Flavivirga spongiicola: one gene and its partners. The protein of the gene in region 3 interacts with the protein of the main gene of each other region in a pairwise test. Links are inferred from orthologs where the notes say so. Each region holds a gene or a part of one and is shown on either strand. Other genes may lie near its edges. The genes, in order: pepE, tpiA and pepT.

Evidence for each region.
Region 1: the proteins of pepT (region 3) and pepE interact in binary tests that used the Escherichia coli proteins (3 or more experiments, as listed by UniProt). The link is inferred for Flavivirga spongiicola from one-to-one orthologs.
Region 2: the proteins of pepT (region 3) and tpiA interact in binary tests that used the Escherichia coli proteins (3 or more experiments, as listed by UniProt). The link is inferred for Flavivirga spongiicola from one-to-one orthologs.

Annotation. Positions count from the first base shown.
Region 1 is NZ_JAUOEO010000001.1:3,347,663-3,356,025, forward strand. Bases 2,915-5,817 are described here. They hold pepE (dipeptidase PepE), read right to left. Parts: upstream 4,769-5,817; coding sequence 4,061-4,768; downstream 2,915-4,060. Other genes in these bases: Q4Q47_RS13440 (M48 family metalloprotease), read right to left, coding at 2,915-3,070; Q4Q47_RS13445 (GNAT family N-acetyltransferase), read left to right, coding at 3,251-3,676; Q4Q47_RS13460 (carboxypeptidase-like regulatory domain-containing protein), read left to right, coding at 4,879-5,676; Q4Q47_RS13465 (carboxypeptidase-like regulatory domain-containing protein), read left to right, coding at 5,799-5,817. Outside these bases: Q4Q47_RS13425 (BT0820 family HAD-type phosphatase), read right to left, coding at 1-1; gpmI (2,3-bisphosphoglycerate-independent phosphoglycerate mutase), read right to left, coding at 58-1,575; Q4Q47_RS13435 (ankyrin repeat domain-containing protein), read left to right, coding at 1,824-2,234; more of Q4Q47_RS13440, read right to left, coding at 2,303-2,914; more of Q4Q47_RS13465, read left to right, coding at 5,818-6,605; Q4Q47_RS13470 (hypothetical protein), read left to right, coding at 6,592-7,392; Q4Q47_RS13475 (DUF6702 family protein), read left to right, coding at 7,476-7,979; Q4Q47_RS13480 (M1 family metallopeptidase), read left to right, coding at 8,091-8,363. UniProt on the Escherichia coli protein: Hydrolyzes dipeptides containing N-terminal aspartate residues. May play a role in allowing the cell to use peptide aspartate to spare carbon otherwise required for the synthesis of the aspartate family of amino acids.
Region 2 is NZ_JAUOEO010000002.1:437,483-445,784, forward strand. Bases 2,351-5,192 are described here. They hold tpiA (triose-phosphate isomerase), read left to right. Parts: upstream 2,351-3,317; coding sequence 3,318-4,067; downstream 4,068-5,192. Other genes in these bases: Q4Q47_RS21785 (ABC transporter permease), read left to right, coding at 2,351-2,708; Q4Q47_RS21790 (TlpA family protein disulfide reductase), read left to right, coding at 2,748-3,236; prmA (50S ribosomal protein L11 methyltransferase), read left to right, coding at 4,240-5,088. Also shown: Q4Q47_RS21775 (DUF1599 domain-containing protein), read left to right, coding at 1-280; Q4Q47_RS21780 (BT_3928 family protein), read left to right, coding at 308-1,624; more of Q4Q47_RS21785, read left to right, coding at 1,632-2,350; Q4Q47_RS21805 (M57 family metalloprotease), read left to right, coding at 5,345-6,241; Q4Q47_RS21810 (ATP-dependent Clp protease adaptor ClpS), read left to right, coding at 6,345-6,620; Q4Q47_RS21815 (heavy-metal-associated domain-containing protein), read right to left, coding at 6,626-6,895; Q4Q47_RS21820 (MBL fold metallo-hydrolase), read right to left, coding at 6,898-8,302. UniProt on the Escherichia coli protein: Involved in the gluconeogenesis. Catalyzes stereospecifically the conversion of dihydroxyacetone phosphate (DHAP) to D-glyceraldehyde-3-phosphate (G3P).
Region 3 is NZ_JAUOEO010000002.1:679,497-687,910, reverse strand. The notes cover bases 2,910-5,863. They hold pepT (peptidase T), read left to right. Parts: upstream 2,910-3,744; coding sequence 3,745-4,983; downstream 4,984-5,863. Other genes in these bases: Q4Q47_RS22970 (hypothetical protein), read left to right, coding at 5,108-5,863; Q4Q47_RS22980 (quinone-dependent dihydroorotate dehydrogenase), read right to left, coding at 2,910-3,562. Also shown: Q4Q47_RS22990 (T9SS type A sorting domain-containing protein), read left to right, coding at 1-388; Q4Q47_RS22985 (T9SS-dependent choice-of-anchor J family protein), read left to right, coding at 494-2,434; more of Q4Q47_RS22980, read right to left, coding at 2,531-2,909; more of Q4Q47_RS22970, read left to right, coding at 5,864-6,121; Q4Q47_RS22965 (RNA polymerase sigma factor), read left to right, coding at 6,466-7,005; Q4Q47_RS22960 (hypothetical protein), read left to right, coding at 7,012-7,422; Q4Q47_RS22955 (hypothetical protein), read left to right, coding at 7,451-7,669; Q4Q47_RS22950 (LETM1-related biofilm-associated protein), read left to right, coding at 7,725-8,414. UniProt on the Escherichia coli protein: Cleaves the N-terminal amino acid of tripeptides.

The DNA of each region.
Region 1 (8,363 bases), on a different replicon or contig from region 3:
TTTAAGTTATAAACTTGGGTTTATAACAAAAGTACAACAATTTATTTTTTTACTTATTTAAACTAAGGAGTGCTGTGTCATAGATTCTGGCTGTTCAACCCCCATTAACTTTAAAATAGTGGGTGCCATATCACCTAAAATACCATCTTTGATAGTTTTTAATTCCTTATCGATTAAAATAACAGGAACAGGGTTTGTTGTATGAGCTGTATTTGGTGAACCGTCAGGGTTTATCATAGTTTCACAATTTCCATGATCCGCTATAAGTAATGTAGAATAGCCATTTTCTAAAGCTGAAGTGATAACGTCTTCTACACATTTATCTACGGCTTCACAAGCTTTGATAGCAGCTTCCATAACACCGGTATGACCTACCATATCACCATTAGCAAAATTTAAACAAACAAAATCAACATCACCTTTTTGAAGCTCAGGAATCAATGCATCACGTAATTCGTAAGCGCTCATTTCCGGTTTCAAATCGTAAGTAGCTACTTTTGGTGAGTTTCTTAGAATACGCATTTCACCATTAAAAGGTTCTTCACGTCCGCCCGAGAAAAAGAATGTAACATGTGGATATTTTTCTGTTTCAGCAATACGAATTTGTTTTTTGTTATGTTTTTCTAAAACTTCACCTAATGTTTCAGTTAAATTATCTTTATTGAAAATAACGTTTACATTTTTGTAAGTTTCATCATAATTTGTAAGCGTGACATAATGCAAATTCAATTTGTGCATGTTTTGCTCATGGAAATCAGTTTGAGATAAAGCTTCTGTTAATTCCCTACCACGATCTGTTCTAAAGTTAAAAAAGATAACGACATCACCTTCCTTTATGCTTGCTTGAGGATTACCAGATTCATCAGTCATGATAATTGGTTTAATAAACTCGTCAGTAATATCATTTTTATAACTTTTTTGAATGGTCTCTGTGATATTAGTAGACTTTTCTCCATGACCATTAACCAAAGCATCATAGGCTAATTTTATACGCTCCCAACGTTTGTCTCTATCCATAGCATAGTAACGACCAGTTACAGTAGCTAATTTGCTATTTGTTTTTTCTAAATGACTTTCTAATTCAGTAAGAAAACCATAACCAGATTTTGGGTCTACATCGCGACCATCTGTAAATGCATGAACAAAAGTTTTGGTTAAACCAAAATCATTAGCGGCATCTAATAATCCAAATAAATGGTTAATATGAGAATGTACGCCACCATCACTTAATAATCCTAAAAAATGAACATCCTTGTCATTGGTTTTTGCATAGTTGAATGCATCTACCAATACTTTTTCGTTATTTAATGTTTTGTTCTTTACAGCTAAATTGACTTTTACTAAGTCTTGATAGACAATACGTCCGGCACCAAGGTTCATGTGGCCGACTTCGCTATTTCCCATTTGCCCTTCTGGTAATCCAACATGTAACCCATCGGTTCTTAAGGTTGCGAATGGATATTTTTTATAAAGAGAGTCTATAAAAGATGTGTTTGCATGATCGATAGCAGAAACTTTAGGATCTGGAGAATTACCCCAACCGTCAAGTATCATTAAGATAACTTTTTTGTTCATTTTTGTTAAAAATTTAATAAGAAACAAAGATAAAGAAGTTGCATAAAATAATGCAGAAATAGTCTCGCAAATGCTGGCATTTTTAGAGCTTTTTTGAGGTTTTTAAAAAAAGAATCGTTCAGTTAATTATTTGTGAAAAAAAAGTTAAAAATGTGTTATTTATTGTTTTTTATGTAACAGATTGAAATTAATATCGTCTCTTTAGTATATCAACAAACGAAATTATAAATCAAATTAAATCTTTCATCATGAAAAAATCAGTCATTATTACCGCCATTGCATTATGTTTCTCTATTGTGACAGCTAATGCTAAAACGATCACAGATAACACTAATAATACTAATGTTGAGTTTGTATTTAAAGTGAATTCATTTTGCGTTTCAATCGCTAAAGGAGATATAGAAACCGTGAAAAAACTTATTGATAGAGGAGCAGATGTTAATGAAATGTCTAACGGAATGACCCCAGTGATGTATGCTGCTAAATTTAACAGAACAGATATTTTAAAACTTTTAATTGCCAAAGGCGCCAATTTAAAAGCCAAATCTGCTAAAAAAATGACCGCATTAAAATATGCTGAATTGCATGGAGCAAATGATGCAGCAGCAATTCTAAAAGAGGCCATAGCAGAAGCTAAAGCAGCAAAAAAGAGAAAATAATTATAAAATAAATAGTTATTTTGAGTTAGTCACTCGTAAAAAGCCTTGATTTTCAAGGCTTTTTTGTTTTATTGATTTTTGTGTTTTTCTATGGCTTCTTGAATTTTTTCAATTCTGTTATCTGGATCTGGGTGTGTACTTTGAAATTCCGGAACCCGATTAGGACCGGCTGCCGCTTTTAAAATTTCCATGACACCAATCATTTCTTCGGGATTATAACCAGCCTTAAGCATAAAAAGAACGCCGAGATCATCACTTTCTAATTCATCGTCCCTTCCATTAGTAAGCAGTGTGTTCTGACCAATATTATTTATGAGCCCACCCATGTCTGCTCCAACAGAACCAGCAGTTGTTAGCCCTTGCCAATATTCACTTTCTGCTATTCTTTCCGCACTATGACGACCTAGAACATGTCCAATTTCATGACCCAAAACCCCTGCTAGTTGGTCTTCGTTTTCTAACTTAGAAAATAAAGCATAGGTTATAAATACCTGCCCTCCGGGTAATGCAAATGCATTTATAGTGTTAGGGTCTGCCAATAAATGAAATTCATATTGGTAAGGAGTGTCTTTAGCGATACTATTGTTAACTAATTTGTTTCCAACATTGTCAACCAAAGCTTGATATTGATTATTAGAATGCAGACCTCCATGTTGCTGTGCCATTTGTGGTGCACTTTGCAATCCAATGGCGATTTCTTTATCAGCAGTCATAGATATGGTTTGTGTTCTTCCTGTATAAGGGTTCACTTCTTGTTGACTACATCTTTTAAAAACAAAGAACAATGCGATAGCTGCACCTATTAATAAACGGACTTTAAGATTTTTTCCTCTCATTTTTTATATTTTAATGCAATTAAAAATATAAAATTTTTAAGCACTAAGTTGGTTCATTTGGAATTAATACAAGTCTGGATAAAAACCAGTTATTTGTTAGACCCATATTTTATTAAAAGTCACTAGGATAATTATGGAAAATAGAATTAATTTTGGGTATTCATTTATAAAAAATATTCTATGTCTTTTGTGTTTAAAATTATAGAAAAAGAAAATATAAATTCTGTTATTCCATTAGTGCAAAAACTAAATGATAATAAAACTTCTTATGCTGTTCTAGAGCAACGTTTTTCAGAGATGGTTACTCAAAATTATGAATGCGCTGTAATATATGATAATGAAGATTTAATAGGTGTTACAGGTTTATGGTTTTGCACTAGACATTATTCTGGAAAGAGTGTGGAAGTTGATCATGTTTATATAGATGAAACCTATAGGGGAAAAGGTTTAGGCAAGCAGTTTTTTGAATGGATATATAATTATGCTTTAGAAAAAGGTTGTGAATCAGTAGAGTTAAATACTTATGTAAGCAATTATCCTTCCCATAAATTTTATTATAATGAGGGTTTTAATATTTTAGGATATCATTTTTTTAAAAAGTTATAGTTTTTTCTTGCAAATGACTTAACAGTTTATATATATTTGCAGCACAATAATGCGGGAGTAGCTCAGTTGGTAGAGCGTCAGCCTTCCAAGCTGAATGTCGCCAGTTCGAACCTGGTCTCCCGCTCTAAAGGCTTCATAGAAATATGGAGCTTTTTTTATGACGAATATTTTATTTATAGTTTCGCTCTAAGGTGAGAAGTTTATCTTGAGCATAGCCGAAAGGAACCTGGTCTCCCGCTCTAAAGACTCCATAGAAATATGGAGTTTTTTTATACCGAATATTTTATTTAAAATTTCACTTTAAGGTGAGAAGTTTATCTTGAGCGTAGTCGAAAGGAACCTGGTCTCCCGCTCTAAAAGCTTCATAGAAATATGGAGTTTTTTTTATTTTAAGTGGTTTAATTCTGTTCCAGATGATATCTCATAAGGTATTTTGTTGTATTCAAAAATACGAGCAGTTAAATTCCCTTTTAGAATAATAGAATCATCTTTTACATGTAACCAACTACCTTCTCGTAAACCTATAACAGGTTGGTTATTAAAATTGTGAAATTCTTTTATTCTGGTCTCTCTGGTTTCACCCATATGTTTACTGCTTTTATTTGGGTCTAAATAATGTGGATTAATGTTAAAAGGAACAAAAGCTAATGCATTAAAGCTTGGTGGGTACACGATGGGCATATCGTTAGTCGTTTTTATTGTTAGCCCACAAATATTACTGCCAGCACTTGTACCTAAATATGGTATGCCGTTTTTCACAACTGCCTGTAAAGTATTTATTAAATTATTTTTATGAAGCTGGTTTGTTAAAACAAATGTATTGCCACCGCCAATAAAAATGGCCTTAGCCTTTTTAATAGCTTCAATAGGGTTTTCATAGGTATGAATGCCTTTTACATTTTTATTAATCTTAGAAAAAGCAGCATGAACAGTTTTGGTGTATTCATCATGAGATATACCACTTGGCCTGGCGTACGGAAGAAACAAAATCTCTTTAACATCTTTAAAAAAAACAGTTAGCTCATCTAAAATATAATCCAAATAACCACTTCCATGAATTGTTGACGTACTAGCAATAATTATATTTTTCATAATAAAAATTTTCACGGTAAAACTAAATGAAATATTATGTTTAAGAAAATTTTTATGGGTTTAGGTGCTGAAAAGTCTAATAAAAATCTTATTTTCAATAAAAAAATAATATGAAAAAAATCATTTTCTTTTTTGCATTATTATCTACAATGCATATTTTGTCTCAAAACGTTAAACGCGTTCAGGTTAGCGGGAAGATAATTGTTGAAAGCAATGATATTTCTGGTATTACTATTTTTAATATATCATCAAACAAAGGAGTCATTACTGATGAAAATGGAGAGTTTAAATTGCGTGTAGCAGCAAACGATTTAATTGAGGTAAGTGCATTACAATATCAAAATATTAATTTTAAAGTCAACGAGGCTATTACTGAGTCAAAATCAATGAAACTTTTTTTAATTGAAGAAGTTTATAAATTAGAGGAGATTGTAGTATCGACAAAAGGGTTATCAGGAAACTTAAATACAGATATAAAGAAAACCAATATTTTTAAACCCAAATTAGATGCCTTGTATTTCGGAATTAAGCACAGTGATGATTTCGATTTTAAGGATGATTACAAATCTAAAGTAAAAAACATTGGAATGAATTCTCAGCGTCAAACAATGATTAACGGACTTAACATAGTTAATGTAGTAGATCAATTATTGTTACCTTTATTTAGATCGAAAGTTTCTAACAAAAAGGAATCCGGTATTCCAGATGTCCCGGTAGAATCGATAAAATACTATTTTGGATCTGAGTTTTTAGTTGATAATTTTAATATTCCAGACCACCGAGTTGAAGAGTTTATAAGATTTGTTGAAAGCAAAGATTTTAACTTTTCGCTGCTTAACTATGGAAAAGAAATGGAGTTTCTTGAATTATTAAATAAAAAAAGCGTAGAGTTTTTAAGTTTAAATTAGAAAAACTTAAACCATTTCATGAGCTTTTTTAAGTTTTAAGTTATGTTTTAACAAAAGTTTAAAATGATTTTTCAATTTATTTAAGAATTGAAAGACGTTCTTTATACTTTAATTTTAGCAACTTGAAACAAACGTTAACTTCTTCTATATTTATTTTCTTGTCACTTTACCTAAGTGGTCAATCAATAAATAGAATAGAAATGAAAGGCGTGCTTCTTTCGGCTACCAATGATGTTGAAGCAGTCACTATTTTTAATACGTCGTCAAATAAAGGTACCATCACCAATGAGAAGGGGGAATTTGTCATTAAAGTAGCATTACGTGATGTTATTGAAATTTCGGCATTACAATTTCAAACCGTTTCTATTACAGTTGATGCTGACGTTATCAAAACAAAACAATTAAAAATACAATTAGTTGAGCAAATTAATCAACTAGATGCTGTTACGCTTTCATCTGGACTTACAGGAAATATATTAGCAGATGTAGGCGATGTTAAAACTGTTGAACCAATACGTGTTGATATGGGTAATATAAACAGGGCTTTTGAATACAATGATGTTAAGGCGTTTGACAATGAGGCTATTGGGAATCATTTAAAGGCTATAATTAATCCGGAAGCACGTAATTATCTTCCCGACGCAGTAAAAATTCTTGAATCAATATTTAAAACAAATCTATCTATCAAAATGAATCTATCTAAAAGGGGCGTAGAAGAAAAGCCAAAAGACTTGTTAGATGTTTATAGTTATAAACATATAGGTAGAACTTTTGATATGTCACCTGAACATCTTTCAGCTTTTGTTGCATTTGTAGAAGAGAAAGGTATAGACCCAGAGTTTTATAAACGTGAAAATGAAATACAGCTTATTGCCTTTTTAATAAAACAAAAGGAGTTGTTCTTAAAACTTCAGAATGCTAAAAATTAAGGACTTTCTAATCATATTTGTTTTGCTCTCTTTTCAAACATTTATGGCTCAGTCAATTGAGGTGTTTGGAAAAGTTCAAAGTAAGTTAGGCGTTGAGAGTATTCATGTAATTAATAAAACGGCTCAAGTTTTTACCATAACGAATGAAAAAGGTGAGTTTACAATTAATGTTAGTATAAATGATTCTTTAGTGTTTTCATCTATTCAACATAAATTAAAAGAAATTGTGATTTCTAAAGATGATATTTCTAATAAAGCAATTCTAGTAAAATTAGATGAACAAATTAATGAGCTTGATGAGGTTATAGTGGGTAAGGTTTTAACAGGGAATTTACTTGAAGATATTGCCAATATAGATGGCAACCCACCTATTAATTTTTTTGATGTAGGTATACCTGGCTACACTGGTAAAATAGCGACACAAAGTGAACGTCGTTTGAGTGAAGCAGGAGAATTTAAACCAAAAATGCTATTAGGATTACTAGGAGGAGGAGTACCTTTAAACCCTATATTAAATGGTATTTCAGGAAGAACTAAAATGCTAAAAAATCGTGTAAAAATTGAAACAAAAGAAACACTAATGAATACTATAAAAGCAAGATTGTCGAAGGACTTTTTTGTTTCAAATCCATTAGATAAAGGCTTACGAATGGATTTTTTCTATTTCTGTGCAGACGATGAAAATTTTATTAGATCTTGTAAAAATAAAACCGACTTTGAAATATTAGCTTTTTTGAGGCGTAAGTATAAACAGTATTTGGAAAATTTAGAAACAGGGAATGACTAATACCATTTTATGATAGAAAAGGTATTACACTTTTGGAATGCTTTTTGAATAGCAAAATAATTACTTTAGCAAAAAATATCTAGATGAAATTTATTAAACCATTTTTGTTTTTTATAATTATACCGCTTTTAGCATTTACTAGCTTACATAAATATTATATAAGCGTTACTCAAATTAATTTTATTGAAGAGAAACAATCTGTACAAATAACAACAAGAATTTTTATTGACGATTTTGAAAGTTTGCTACGTGAACGCTATGATGAATCTATAACGTTAGCAGGCAAAGATGAACCAAAAATAACTGATGTATATATTGAAAGGTATTTAAAAGAAAAACTAAAAATAAAGATTAATGATAAAGATGCTAATCTTATTTTTATTGGTAAAGAATATGATATAGATATTATGAAATGCTATTTGGAAATTGAAGGCGTTAGTAGTATTGAATCCATAGAAATAAAAAACAAAGTTTTGTTTGATTTATATGAAGATCAGCAAAATATTGTAAAAACTAAAATTAACTCCAAACAAAAGAGCTTTATTTTAATCTCTCAAAATGATAAAGCTGTGTTAAATTTTAATTAAAATAAAGTTAATAAACTTTCAAAATCATTATTTTCGAACGCTTTTTATAAGGATAATACATTTTTTTTATCTAAAGCTCATCATTCTTTAAACAAAACTTAAAAAAATAAAATGAAAAAAATCATCTATTTTTTACTCGCCATTGTTTTTATGTCAACAAGCGTATTTTCACAGAATACAGAAAAACAGAGAGTAGTAGGGCATACAGATCAGAATAAGTTTAGACAAATGAAAGATCTTTTGCCTACACCTAATGAGTCTAGAACGGCATCTGGAGCTCCTGGATACCAATACACTCAGCAAAAGGTTGATTATGTTATGGATATTCGTTTAGATGAGTCTAAAAATCAAATTCACGGAAAAGAGAAAATAACGTATCATAAT
Region 2 (8,302 bases), 240 kb from region 3 along the record:
TGAGCAACCCGATTTATCTACAGAAACGGCTACCGAATTATACGAAAAACAAGTAACCATTACTAAGCAACTCATGCAAGATAAAAATCATGATTATGGCGAAGCATGGCGAGATATGAGGGTAAGCAGTTTAACCGATTTAATTTTACAAAAGTTATTGCGAGTTAAACAAATTGAAGACAATGCGGGTAAAACATTGGTGAGTGAGGGTATTGATGCTAACTATCAAGACATGATTAATTATGCTGTTTTTGCATTAATACATTTAAATGAAAAATAATTTAGTCAAAAATATAAAGAAAAAGGAATGAAGATTTTAGTAAACATATCAAGAGTATTTGTTGGTGTTTTATTTATTATTTCTGGATTGATAAAACTAAACGATCCTTTAGGGTTTTCATATAAATTAGAGGAGTATTTTAGTGTTGATGTTTTAAATATCGCATTTTTAGAACCGTATGCATTAATGATTGCAGTTCTGGTAGTTGTTTTTGAAGTTGTTTTAGGTGTGTTTTTACTTATTGGATATAAACCGAAATTTACCATTTGGAGTTTGTTAGCAATGATTGTGTTTTTTACTTTTTTAACATTCTATTCGGCATATTTCGATAAAGTAAAAGACTGTGGCTGTTTTGGTGATGTTTTAAAGTTAACACCATGGGAAAGCTTTACGAAAGACTTAATTTTACTGTTTTTTATATTGATTTTGTTTTTTGGAATACAGCATATTAAACCTTTATTTAATAAGCTAATGACAACAGTTCTTGCCTTATTAGGTTTTATTTTTAGTTTTTGGTTTGGTTATTATGTATTAGAGCATTTGCCTGCTAAAGATTTCAGAGCATATAAAGTTGGAGCAAATATTCAAGAGGGTATGAGTGTTCCCGAAGATGCTGCAAAACCTATTGTAGAGTATAGTTGGAAGTTTGACGTCAATGGAGAAGAGAAAATAGTTGTTACGAATGGTTCTTACCCATCAGTTGAGGGTGATTTTGTGAGTGTTGATACTCAAGTAATTCAAGAAGGATATCAACCGCCTATCAATGATTTTTCAATAGAAAGTGAAACTGAAGATTTAACACAAGTATTTTTAGCAGAAGAAAATTTAATAGTTATAGTTTCTTATAGTTTAGAGAAAATAGAACAGGAAGGGGCTAAAAAATTGAAAGCTTTATCGGAAGAAGCAATTAAAAAAGGGTATAAAGTAATTGGTTTAACAGCTTCTGGAGAAGGTGCAAAACAACAAATTAAAGAGGCCTATAATATTGATTTTGAATTTTATTTGTGTGATGAAAAAGCCCTGAAAACGGTGGTGCGTTCTAACCCAGGAATTATAGAATTAGATGCAGGTACGGTTAAGCAAAAAGTACATTGGAATGATATTAATGATTTAGAGTTGCCGAAAGTTGAAAGAAAACAGGAGCCAAAAGTAGTTGAAGATATTATTGCTTATTTTATTAACGGAGAATCATCAACAAAAGAAGCTGTAGAGGCTTTAGAAGAGGAGAAGGTTGAAAGTATCAATGTTGTGAAAGATTCTTTAAAACTAAGAGAGTTAAATACTCAAAATAATATCATTTATACCGGCATTATTGAAGTAACATTGAAATCCAACAACCAATAATCAACAACTGATAAACTATTTACTAAATAAAATCTCATACGCTTTACTCACATTATTTGGGGTAGTTACTGTTATTTTTCTTTTATTTAATGTGCTTCCCGGAGACCCTGCACAAATGATGCTGGGGCAAAATGAAGATAGTGAACAGCTAGCCATAGTAAAGCAAAAATATGGATTCGATAAGTCTATAAGCACACAGTATTTCTATTATATAAATGATTTGTTACCTGTCTCATTTCACTCAAAAAAACAAAGTGATTACACATTCCTAAAAGCGGAAAAGTATAGTGCAATCAGATTATTCTCAATAGGAAACACGATCACAGTTTTAAAGTTTCCATATTTACGAGAATCTTTTACAAAACAAGGTAAAAAAGTAAGTCATGTCCTCGCTGAAACACTACCTAACACTTTTGTTTTAGCAGTAACAGCTATTATAATAGCTATGATTTTAGGTATTTTATTAGGAATCGTTTCGGCACTTTATAAAGATAGATGGTTGGATAAAGCGATTCAGATTTTTAGCACCTTTGGCATGAGTATTCCATCTTTTTTTAGTGCTATTTTATTTGCCTGGTTTTTTGGATATATACTGCACGAGTATACGGATTTGGAAATGACAGGGAGTTTATACGAGCTAGATGATTTTGGTGAAACCATGCATATTAAATGGAAAAATCTAATACTTCCAGCTATTGTATTGGGTATTCGTCCGCTGGCTGTGGTCATTCAACTCATGCGAAATTCGTTATTAGAAGTTTTTAATCAAGATTATATTCGCACAGCAAGAGCGAAGGGATTAAGTGAATTTCAAATCATAAAAAAACATGCTGTGAAGAATGCTTTAAACCCTGTGGTTACAGCAATATCTGGTTGGTTTGCTTCTATGTTGGCGGGAGCCGTTTTTGTAGAGTATATTTTTGGTTGGAACGGATTAGGAAAAGAGATCGTGAATGCTTTGAATACATTAGATTTACCCGTTATTATGGGATCAGTTTTAGTGATAGCTACAATGTTTGTAATGATCAATATTTTTGTCGACTTAGTATATGTTTGGTTAGATCCAAAAGTAAAATTAGAATGATTTTTCATTTCAATGAATACCTTGGTAAAATATTAGATCATGAATAAAATAAAATATTTAATCATCCTGTTAATTGGTCTTTCAAGTTGTAGTAAAGCGCCCAAGCAATTTTCAGAGAAGGCATTAAATGATACATTTACAACTCTAGAAGGAACTTCGATAACCTTTAATGAGATATTAGAAGCAAATAAAGGAAAGACAATCGTTATAGATATTTGGGCTTCATGGTGCAGCGATTGTATAAAAGGTATGCCAAAAGTAAAGCATTTACAAAATGAGTTTGAAGAGGTCTCTTATGTGTTTTTATCTTTAGACAGAGGAGAAGACGCTTGGAAACGGGGTATAAAGAAGTACGATGTTATAGGTGATCATTATTATATGCAAAACGGAAAGGATTGTCCTTTTGCAGATTTTGTAAATATTAGCTGGATTCCTAGATATATGGTAGTAAATAAAGCTGGCGAAATCGTTGTATTTGATGTTATTGAAGCTGATGACGATAAGTTAATAGAAGCATTGAAAAAATAACTATTTTAGCGTTTCAAAACTGAAATAATTAATTAGAAATAATAAAATGTCCTTCGATAAACAGAAGGTTAGCAAAAGGTTATGAGAAAAAATATTGTTGCAGGAAACTGGAAGATGAATAACGATTTAACGCAAACAGAAACATTGTTAGACGATTTAAAGACAAAAACTAAAACATCTAATGCAGAGGTTATGGTTGCGCCAACGTTTACCAACTTATATCAAGCGAATAAAGCATTAGAATCTTCAGGAATCGAAGTTGTGGCTCAGAATATGCACTTTGCAGAAAAGGGTGCTTACACAGGTGAAATAAGTGCAAGTATGCTTAAAAGTATAGATGTAGAAACGGTTATTTTAGGGCATAGCGAACGTCGCGAGTATTTTAATGAAACAGATGAGATGTTGGCTAAAAAAGTGGACGCCGCTTTGGCAAATAATTTACGTGTTATTTTCTGTTTTGGAGAAGTATTGGATGATAGAAAGTCGGGTAATCACGAAAATGTAGTTGGAAGCCAAATTAAAAATGCCTTATTTCATTTAGAAGCTTCAGCTTTTGAAAATATTGTATTGGCTTACGAGCCGGTTTGGGCAATTGGTACAGGTGAAACTGCTAGTCCCGAGCAAGCACAAGACATGCATGCATTTATAAGAAAAACACTTAATGATAAATACGGTAACGAGGTAGCAGATGCTGTTTCTATTCTTTACGGTGGTAGTGTGAAGCCTGGTAATGCACAAGAAATTTTTTCAAAACCAGACGTGGATGGAGGTTTAATTGGAGGAGCAGCACTTAATGCTGACGACTTTTTTGCCATTGTAAATGCGTTTTAAACATAAAAAATAGTCTAATAGTTTGGGCTAAATTATAGACACTTTATTAAATAAGGGTATGTTTTGATTTTTGTAAATTAAGGCATACCCTTATTTCTGTTTTATTAAAATGAATAGAGAAGGCTGGTTATTATAGTATTACTTCTATCTTTGCAGTCGAAAAAAGACGAGGATGTCAAACATTATTTATATAGGCTACGAATTTAAAGTAAATCCCATGCAACCAGGGATAGAAATACTTATTGCGGAATTGGGCTATTCTGGTTTTGAAAGTTTTGTTGAAACCGAAAGCGGTGTTACAGCATATATTCAAAAAGAAGACTGGAACGAATCTATACTTGAAGATGTTCAAATTTTAAATTCAGATGAATTTGAAATCAGTTTTACCTTTAATGAGATTGAACAAACCAATTGGAATCAAGAATGGGAAAAGAATTTTAATCCTATTATCGTTGATGATATGTGTTCTGTTCGTGCACCATTTCATGAAAAACCAGATACAAAGTATGATATTATTATTGAGCCAAAAATGAGCTTTGGTACTGGGCATCATGAAACGACTCATATGATGATTCAGCATATTTTAAAAAATAGTGTTGCAAACAAATCTGTTTTAGATATGGGATGTGGTACAGGAGTATTAGCTATTTTGGCAGAAATGAAGGGAGCAAAACCTATTGATGCTGTAGATTACGATAATTGGTGTTATTTGAATAGTATTGAAAATGTTGCCCGTAATAATTGTAATCACATCACCGTTATAGAAGGAGATGCGTCGGTTTTAAAAGACAAAAAGTATGATATTATTATAGCCAATATTAACCGTAATATTTTATTGCAAGATATGGAGGTTTACACATCTTGCTTAAACAAAAAAGGGACTTTATTTTTAAGCGGTTTTTACAATGATGATATTCCAGTTATAAAAGCGGCATGTAATACAAACGACCTTGAACTTCAATTCCAATTAGAAAGAAATAATTGGGTGGCTTTAGAGTTTAAGAAAAAGATGGTTACTTAGGTTATTTTCAATGAATTACCGTTTTCGTGAAAAAAAGCCATTAATTTCCTCAAAAAACCACATAAATATTCTTTTTTAAATAGGGCAATAGTATACTTACGTGCCCAAACAGGTGTCTATTTCCTGATTCATCCTTCTAAGACACGTTTTTATCCCACATAAATAAATTTTATATATGATCTTATCGTTACTGCAGTCAGGGCTAAGACTGAAAACCTGTAAAATAGAGTAGGTCATTAACTTTAAAATATGTATTATGAAAACAAAAACCATTGAAAAATTTAAAATATTTTTAGTAGTAATTTTATCATTCACATTTTTATTTCAATCTTGCCAAAAAGAAGATGTCACTTCCGAAGATGCTTCCCAAATAGAACCAGAGACGGTAAACGATCAAGAAGTCTCGACAGATAAAATAAAAATAACAAAAGCCATGTTAAAAAAATTATCTGATTTTTACTTGAATACAGATGGTATTAAGGCTGTCGATTTTTTATTACCAGATGGTTCAACTAAACCTATGGTTCAAGTAGAGGAAGATATTATGTTAACTGAAGAACAGATTATGGGAATGTCTATGGGGAACGGCCTTACAGACCGGAACTATCATACACATAATTTGGTGTCTCAGGGAAAAAATATATCTATTATTGGTTACACTGGGGGTGGTGGATATGGCTTGACGCAAAAAGAAAAAACTGCATTACAATGGGCAGTAAATAATTTTAACCAATTAAATGGTGTTTCAATTTCTTTTACGTTAACTTTTGGCACGGCCTATCAAAATAAAGATATGGTTGTTTACAATAACCCAACACAAAATGGGTCAGGTGGCTCTGCAGGGTTTCCATCAAATGGATTACCACATAAGTATGTACAGATATATGGATTAAATAATTTTAACACAAATGTTATAGAGCATGTAATTACGCATGAAATTGGACATTCGGTTGGATTTAGACATACGGATTGGCAAACAAGACAAAGCTGTGGTCAAAATGTAAATGAAGGCGTTGGATCGATAGGTGCAAATGCAATCCCAGGAACATCTGCAGGTTATAACCCAAATTCAATTATGGTAGCATGTTTTAATACTTCAGTAAATGGAGAATTTGATAATGATGATATTATTGGATTACAATATATGTACTAATATTCTTAATAAAAACAGCTTTATATTTAGAAGGGACATCATTTTTGGTGTCCTTTTCTTTTCTTTTAAGAAAAATAAATTATTTTAGTATAAAAATTGAAAAATGAGTCCTAAAGAAAAAACATCAGAAGAATTACTACTTGAAGAAGAAGTATCAACTCAAAATGAAATTGTTTTGTTTAATGACGATGTTAATACGTTCGATCATGTTATAGAGACTCTCATCTATGCTTGTGATCATACTGCAGAACAAGCTGAGCAATGCTCGCTTATAGTTCATTATAAAGGAAAATGTACGGTTAAAACGGGTTTGTATGATGACCTAAAACCACGTTGTTCCATGCTTCTTGAAGCAGGATTAAGCGCAGAAATCGTTTAAAATAGTTAGCCATTCATTCTACCAATGGCACAACTAATAAAAGATTTGGCTTTTGTAGCTAACACATTTTTTTCTCCAATAATGGGGTAGCCAATTTTATGTAATAATTGTTTAGCATCTAAAAGCGTTTTATCGTTTTCATAAGAAAAAGAAACGGTATGCTTTTCGTTGTTAATTGTTACATCACTAATGTTTTCTATATCAGATAACTTACTTGTAATTGTGTTGGCACAACCGCCGCATTTAAGATTTTGTATTTTTAAAGTTGTTTTCATTTTCATAAGGTTGACGGGCAAACGAAAGCAGTTGTTGGCAAGTCTGTATTTTTAATAGCAGCAAAACCACCAGCAACGTCTATAACGTTAAAACCTCTGGCTTTTAAAATAGATGCCGCAATAACTGAACGATATCCACCTGCGCAATGTAGATGATAGGTTTTGGTTTTATCTATGGCATTCATATTATCGTTAATATAGTCTAAAGCAAAATGTTGAACAGAATCACTATCGAGATGCGCCGATTTATATTCGCCATCTTTTCTAACATCAAGTGTGTTAATTAAACCACTTTTAAAGCGATTGGAAAATTCATCGACAGATATAGACTCAATAGTTTCAATGTCTTTACCAGCATCTTTCCAGGCGTTAATGCCACCTTTTAGGTAACCTAAAGTGTTATCATAACCAACACGAGATAATCGAGTGACAGTCTCTTTTTCTTTCCCTTCTGGTACAACAAGCAAAATAGGTTGTTTTAAATCGGTAATTAAAGCACCAACCCATGGTGCAAATCCACCATTAATTCCAATAAAAATGGAGTTAGGGATATGCTCTTTTACGAATTCTTTTTCAGTTCTAACATCAAGCACTAAGGCATCTTCTTGGTTTGCAATAGCCTCAAACGCTTCTGGGCTAAGTTCAGTATCTCCTTTTTGTAGAACAGTCTCAAAATTATCGTAACCAGATTTATTCATCATCGCATTTTTAGCGAAATATTGTGGAGGAGGAGCAATGCCGTCTAAAACTTCTTCAACAAACTCTTCTTTTGTCATATCAGCTCTTAAAGCATAATTTGTTTTTTTCTGATCTCCTAAAAGTCCTACGGTTTCTTTACTTAAATTTTTTCCACAAGCAGAACCAGCACCGTGTGCAGGATATACAATAATGCTATCCGCTAATGGCATGATTTTATTTCGTAAGGACTCATATAACATCCCAGCTAAATCTTCTTTTGTTAAATCAGATTTTATTGCTAAGTCCGGACGTCCTACATCACCTAAAAACAAGGTGTCTCCACTAAAAATAGCATGATTATTTCCTTTTTCATCAATTAAAAGAAATGTTGAAGATTCTAAAGTATGGCCAGGTGTGTGTAATACTTTAATGGTTATATTACCAATTTCAAATGTTTCATTATCCGATGCTATATGTGCCTCATAGTCAGTTTCGGCTCCAGGACCAAAAACAATGGTAGCTCCGGTTTTTTTTGCTAAATCAACATGTCCGGAAACAAAATCGGCATGAAAATGGGTTTCAAAAATATACTTGATTTCAGCATTTTCTTTTTTTGCTTTATCAACATATTGCTGAGTTTCACGCAATGGATCAATAATGGCAACTTCGCCATTAGATTCTATATAATAAGCTCCTTGAGCTAAACATCCTGTATAAATTTGTTCTATT
Region 3 (8,414 bases):
GGACACAAACCCTTTAGGAGTTATAACAAGTTTAGAGAATCTTGCACCATTTGATGGCGTAAATAGTAATATGAGCCATAGAATAGGAACTGTCACATTCAACTATATTGAATCTACTCTTAGTACTGAAACAATTAATACAATTGAAAATATAAAAATATTTCCAAACCCAACCAAAGGCGATATCACAATTTCTAATATTCAAAATAGTGAATTAAACTCAATAGAGGTTTATAATGTACTAGGGAACTTAGTTAAACAAATAGAAATTAAAACAGGAATACCCCAATTAAGTGTTAATTTAACGAACTTAAACAAAGGTATTTATCTGTTAAATTTAAAAACTATTGATGGCGCAAGTAATTCAAAAAAGCTAGTAATCAACTAAAAGTTAAGCATATAATTGAAGGGTAACCGATAAAATTTACGTTTAAACGTTTTTATTATTCATCTTTTTCATTATGGTATACATTTGAAAAAATGTTTTGCCCAAATGAATATTTTTATTACTAACCCAAAACTATTACTTATTTCGATAATATTGTCGGCTCCATACTATACTTTCGGGCAGAATAAAATCGAATCCAGTTGCGGTACAGTAACAACTTCAGAGTCCATTGATTATATAAATAGCATAAAACCACAAATTAAAAAATACGAGAAGGCATTTGCTTTTAGTAAATCTGGAAAAAGTAACACTCACAGAATAGTTAACTCTATTCCTATCAAAGCACATATTATTAGGTCTTCAAATGGTAGTGATGGACTTAGTACTTCCGATCTTAATAATGCCATTGAAAACCTTAATGATATTTATGCAGGTGCTTATATGGAATTCTTCTTGTGCGATAGCATTGACTATATAGATGATGATGTATTTTGTCATTTTAAAAAAGGTAATGAAAGTGATTTAAAAGAAGCATACTATACACCGGGTTTAATAAATATTTATTTTGTCAATCAGTTGTTAAATTCTTCTGATGCAAGCATTTGTGGATATAGTAATAATGTTGGAAGAGATAATGATATCATTGTTATGAAAAACAGCTGTGCAACTAACGGTTCTTCTTTAGCACACGAATTAGGACATTTTTTCTCTTTAACACACACACACGGACCAGATAATAACAAAATGACCACCGAATTAGTCGATGGTAGCAACTGTGATACAGATGGTGATGGTATTTGTGACACACCTGCAGACCCTATACTTTCTAATAGTAATGTTAATAGTTTTTGCGAGTTTATTGGCATAGAAACAGATGCAAACGGACATACCTTTAACCCTGATACGGGTAATTTAATGTCTTATTCCAGAAAATCCTGTAGAAACCATTTCACCGATCAGCAACTAGCTAGAATGTATGCCTTTTACCATACTACAAAAAACTATTTAGCATGTCCATCATTTAACGCTAATTTTAGTGTAGATACTAGCATAACCTGCGAGGAAACCTTAACTGTGAATTTTAAAAATAATTGCTCTAATATTACCAACTGGCAATGGGATATAGATTCTGATGGTATTATTGACTATACAAATCAAAATCCTTCACACACCTATGATACTGGTATATATGATGTAACGCTTACGGTCTCCAATAAGTCTAAAACTATAAAGAAAACATTTTCGAAATTTATAAAAGTAGGCACAGAAATAAACCCTATAGAAGAAAATTTTGAGAATTTTGAAATAGCAGGAGATCATGGTTGGACAACGATAGATACTTCTAAAAGTGGTTATAACTGGTATTCTAATATTGGACAAACTGCTACAGATGGCACAGGTCCTCTAAGTAATAATAAATCAGATGATATCATAGGAAAATATATTTATGCTGAAGCTTCCGGGGCAAACCCTGGAGATGTTGCTGAATTTATTTCACCATGTATTAATATCACCTCATCAAACACCGCATTAGAATTTTCGTATCATATGTTTGGTAAAAACATAGGAGAATTACATATAGATATTAAAACGGATAGCGGTTATATTAATGATGTTATCCCGGCACTTCACGGGAACCAACAATCTAATCAAGATGATGCGTTTTTAAAGAAACTTATTGATTTATCTTCTTATGAGAATGAAACTATAAAAGTTCGTTTTAGAGCTATAAGAGGTGCTAGTTGGGATGGTGACATTGCTATTGACAATATTCTTATTAAGCATATTGAAGAAGAACAAGATTCTTCCAAAACATTATCGAATATAACAGCATATCCAAACCCCATTACAAACGCTTCGCTTTATATTAAATCCAGAAACACTGAAGCTGTTTTAAATTATCAAATTTCTAATTTAGTCGGACAGGTATTCTTATCTGGAACGCTAACTAACCAACCAATTAATGTGAGTAGTTTATCTTCTGGAACTTACTTCCTAACAATTCATAGTGAGAATTCTAGAATCGTTAAAAAGATTATTAAGTAACGAAAGCTCAATATTAATATTCATTATAATCCTGCTAAAGACAATAAGACTGCTTCAAGAACTATTATGTTGAAGTCACGTTAAATAGCTTTTATACTACCTTTCAAGCAAGGCCTTATTAATTTGTTTTATAAGACTTGGACCTTCATAAATAAAACCAGTATAAACTTGTACTAAATCTGCACCAGCATCTATTTTTTCGAGAGCATCTTTAGCGGAATGTATGCCTCCTACTCCAATTATCGGAAATGATTTATTGCTTTTATCTGATAAATATTTTATAACCCTTGTGCTTTTATCTTTTATAGGTTGTCCGCTTAGACCACCATTACCTACACTTTCAAGTAACTCTTTTGAAGCTTTTAAATTACTTCTGTTCATAGACGTATTACTTGCAATAACACCATCTAATTTTGTTTTAGCAACAAGCGCTATGATTTCATCTAATTGTCCATCATTTAAATCGGGAGCTATTTTTAAAAGAATTGGTTTTTGATTTTCAAATGTTGCATTTGCCTTTTGCACCGCACCTATTAACTCCTCTAAATAATCTTTATCATTTAATTTAGCATGACTCCCAACATTCGGGCAACTCACATTAAGTACAAAATAATCAACATACGGATGTAATGCATTAAAACACTCTAAATAATCTTTAGTATAATCTTCAGGTTTTGTATCAGTATTTTTGCCAATATTACCACCAATAATCAATTTGCCCTTATTCTTTTTTAATTGAGAAATAGCAATTTCTACGCCTTCATTATTAAACCCCATTCGGTTAATAATTCCTTGATCATCTTTAAGTCTAAATAATCTTTTCTTAGGATTTCCAGCTTGCCCTTTAGGAGTTACCGTACCAATTTCAATAAAACCAAAACCAAAATTTGCCAATTCGTTATATAACACCGCATTTTTATCAAAACCTGCTGCCAAGCCTACTGGATTTTTAAATGTTAATCCGAATAAATTTCGTCTTAATCTGGCATCTTTAACCACATATAAACTTCTAAAAACAGCAGTAAAACCAGGAATTTTAGATGTGAATTTTATCAACGAAAATGTAAAATGGTGAATTTTTTCAGGGTCGAATAAAAAAAATAGAGGGCGAAGTAATAATTTGTACATCCGGTATTATTTATGCAAAAGTATGCAAAAGTATTTTTAGTGCTATTAAAAAAACTAAATAAACTAAAAATACTAAATAAAAAATTGCACAATTCTGAAAGCAAAAAAATTAATAATCGTATTTTTAAACCCGTAATAGATCATTGAGTCATTTCGCTCAAACCAACCAAATTAAACTTAAAATGATTTCAAAAGAAAACATCATAAAACGATTTGTAAGCTACGTTACTATTGATACAGAATCCGATCCAACCTCGGATACGACACCTAGTACAAAAAAGCAATGGGATTTGGCTAATAAGTTAGCCGAAGAGCTTAAAACTATTGGGATGCACGATGTTAGCATTGATGCTAACGCATACATTATGGCAACACTACCTAGTAATATAGATTATGATGTTCCAACTATTGGATTTGTTTCACATTTTGATACTTCTCCGGATTTTACAGGAGCCCATGTAAACCCTCAAATCATTGAAAATTATGATGGTAATGATATTGTTTTAAATGCAAATGAAAATATTGTATTATCTCCCGACTATTTTGATGATTTACTTTTATATAAAGGTCAAACCTTAATAACAACAGATGGCAACACCCTTCTGGGTGCGGATGATAAGGCTGGAATTTGTGAAATTGTTTCAGCCATGGAATATTTAGTGAATCATCCGGAAATTAAACATGGAAAAATAAGAGTCGGGTTCACTCCCGATGAAGAAATAGGTCGAGGTGCACATAAATTTGATGTTGAAAAATTCGGTGCAGATTGGGCTTACACTATGGACGGAAGTCAAATAGGTGAATTAGAATACGAAAACTTTAACGCTGCCGGTGCCGTAGTAAAAATAAAAGGTAAAATTGTACACCCCGGATATGCTAAAGGTAAAATGATAAATTCTATGTACATCGCTCAGGAATTTATTAATTCTCTGCCACGACTAGAAACTCCAGAACATACTGAGGGGTATCAAGGTTTTTTTCATTTACATAATATGAAGGGAGATGTTGAAGAAACGGTTTTAGAATATATTATTCGCGATCATGATAGAGGTCATTTCGAGGCTCGTAAAGAAGTCATGCAAAAGCTAACTAACGAATTGAATTCGCAATACGGTAGGGAAGTTATTAGTACCGAAATCAAAGATCAATATTATAATATGAAAGAAAAGGTCGAGCCTGTGATGCATATTGTAGATATTGCCGAAAAAGCCATGAAACAACTTGGTATTGAACCACTAATTAAAGCCATTCGTGGTGGCACTGATGGCTCGCAATTAAGTTATATGGGCTTGCCTTGCCCAAATATATTTGCCGGCGGACACAATTTCCATGGTCGTTATGAGTATGTGCCTGTTGAAAGTATGATTAAAGCAACAGAGGTTATTTGTAAAATAGCAGAATTGACGGCTTTAGAGAAGTAAAAAAATTGATTTTGTGAAAAATTTCGGCTAACTTCTTTTGCATCTTGGTATCTTGGTATTAAATAATCTGTACTGAACTTATTTCAGTATAGAAACGGTTATATATTAGTAAAAAACAAACGAAATGAACAAAACAATAAACCTTCAAAAAAAACTAATCATATTTGGGCTTCCATTACTGATTATTGGGTTGATGATTTTGATCGTTAAATCATCAGTATTCCAATTAAACCCTAATAGTTTGGCAATTGGGGTCACGTTTGACCTGTTATTGACAGTTCCTTTTATATATTTTTTACTAATTAGAAAAACCAATATTCCAAAAACGACAATAATCCCTTTTATGGTTTTTGGAATGGTTATTTGTTCAGTGATACTTCCTTCTGAGAATCAATATTACCTCAACCTTTTTAAAACTTGGATCTTTCCAATCATAGAATTATCGGTTTTATCATTTGTAATCTATAATGTTAGAAAAGGCATAAAATGCTACAAACAGAAAAAGACGTCATCTCTCGATTTTTTTACAATCCTTAAAAGTACTTGTTCCGAAATACTTCCTAAACCAGCTGTAATACCATTCGCAACGGAAATCGCTATTTTTTACTATGGCTTTATTTATTGGAAAAAAAGAGAATTAAATGAAAATGAATTCTCATATCATAAAAATAGTGGTAGTATATCTTTATTAATTGCCATTATATTTATTGTTGCCATAGAAACAGTTGTACTTCACATATTACTTGCAAAATGGAGTCATATTGCCGCTTGGATTTTAACTTTTTTGAGTATTTATTCCGGAACACAAATTTTTGGTTTTTTAAAATCAATGATTAAAAGACCTATATCGATAGAAAATGATAAGCTCTACCTTCGATACGGTATTATGAGCGAATCGACTATTGATCTGGAAAAAATCGATTCAATAGAAATATCTTCAAAAGATATTGGGAAGAACAAAGCCGTTAGAAAATTATCATTTCTCGGAGAACTTGAGGGGCATAATATAATAATCAAATTAAAGACAGAACATACGTTAATTGGACTTTATGGCGTTAAAAGAAAATTTAGAGTTTTAGCTTTACACGTTGATGATAAAATTGCATTTAAAAACCGTATAGATAACGCCTTATTATAGGTCTATAAATTAAGTATTTTGTCCCCTTTACCTGAAATTCGATTAAGTTCCTATAGTATTCTTATTTACGTATCTTAGATTAACAAAACAAAATCTTGAATAAAATTACCTTCAGAAAATCTGTTGCATGTAGTATAACCTAAAAAACAAGCGGTCTAAAATCTAAAAAAATGAATCCGTAACCAGGGTTATAGTTAATATATCAACACCAAACTTATTCCAGAGAAATATCATACCTGCATTCTTTCTTATCAAGAAAATAAAATGCATTATTTTTAAATAAAATGCAATAGATTAAAAAAGTATCGTCTTTTTAATCAAAGACCCTTTATAAATGGTTTTAAATGAATTCGGAATCAGAAAACAGTAAAAAACTTAATGATTTTTTTGGTAGAGAGTACCGATCTCTTAAGGCTTATGTGAATAGCAGAATAAAAGATACTGCCAGTCGAAATGCTGAAGATATTATTCAGGACGTAGCTTTAAAATTATTCTCAGGAGCAGATAGATATGCTCCTATCAATAATGTAGCTGGTTTTGTATATAGATCAATTAAAAATAGAATAATTGATATTATGCGAACAACAAAACCAACAGAACAAATAGAAATTGATAGTGAGTTTTTGGATTTAGCAGAAATGATTTACCAATCAACAGACAATCAAACGTCAGAAGAAATGATTCCCCTTTTAAAAAAGAGCATTAAACAACTCAAACCGGGATATCGAGATATTATTATAGCGGTAGATTTCGAAGGCTATTCATATAAAGAAATTTCTAAAGAAACAGGAATTCCTGAAGGCACACTAATGTCCAGAAGACATCGAGCCATTGGAATTTTATATAAAAAATTAGAATCAGAAATTAACAAACATAAAAATTAACATATCATGAAAAATTTTTTCACTCATAAATTCAGAAAAAAATCTCCAGTAGAAATTGCCGGAATGATCATCTTTGGTGCTATTGCCATCACCGGACTTGCAATTTTGTTTGGTTTTGTAATCATGTGGTTATGGAATTGGCTTATGCCAGAAATTTTCGGACTTACTACCCTTAGTTATTGGCAAGCCGTAGGATTGTTTATATTCCTAAAATTACTACTTGGAGGCTGTGGAGGTGGTGGAAAATCGTCTAAAAGTTCGAAACAAAAATGTAACGACAATTCCAAAAGTGATTTTTCAAAATGGAAACATTATGACGAATTTTGGGAAGAGGAAGGCGATGAGCTTTATAAACAATACCTCGAACGAAAAACAAATCCAAGCCAAACAAACGAATCGGAACTCGAATCGCTTTAAGTTTCATTATTTTTTTTATTATTCGATTATGCACCTACTAATATTTGAAACAGATATAAAGTCAAAGAAAAAAATAAAGTCTTTAAAGCCCTTGCTCAATAAGCATTCTGACATTATAAAATGGTCAATCGATCTTGAAGATATTGATAATGTACTTAGAATTGAAGCGACCACTAATATTACAGAATCTGATATCATTGATATGATCAGAACTCATGGTTTTTATATCGAAACATTAACAGATTAGATTCTAAATTGTATCAAGAAAGTAAACTTTGTTAAAACGGAAATTTGTAAATTAAATGCCTAAAGCATTACATTTACACCATATAAAAAATGATACTATGAATCCGTCTGCACAAGGTTGGATAAAAAAACTACTAAAGGAGATTGAAAAAAAGGATGCTATCTTTAATTTTAATGAAGAAGCCTTTTATAATACCTTAAGAAATTGTGGCTTTATATATGGAAGTAATTTGGGTATTGTTGGAGACACTATTAATAAAAAAGATCTTACTGAAGAGGAGCTTTGTAAAACAAATTTGCTTTTAACATTATTGTACACTCATAATAATTCAACGTCTAAAACCTCATTTATTGATAGTGTTATAAATTTTTATACGGATATAAATGAGCTTAAAATTTCATACTTTCAAGAATTATTAGGTGGTAAAAAATCTAGTGAACAACTTGAAAAAATAATTCATAAACGAGTACAAATTGATGCCAATGTACTGACTAAAAACTTTAATTATTTTATTATAAATGCTTTACTATTTATTGATGTACTTGCTTATCAGGAGTTTTTAAAAAACAATACGATTTCAATTGATTATATAAAAAATTTAGAAGCCGCTATAGAGACTATTTCTTTAGATGTTTTAAATTCTAAAACAAGAAAGAATCAGTACGATGAAAGTTTAATAAAGCTCTTTGAATCTTCGCTGCGATTTAAAGATAACGTTCATGTAAATTATAAAAAAGCCATAGAA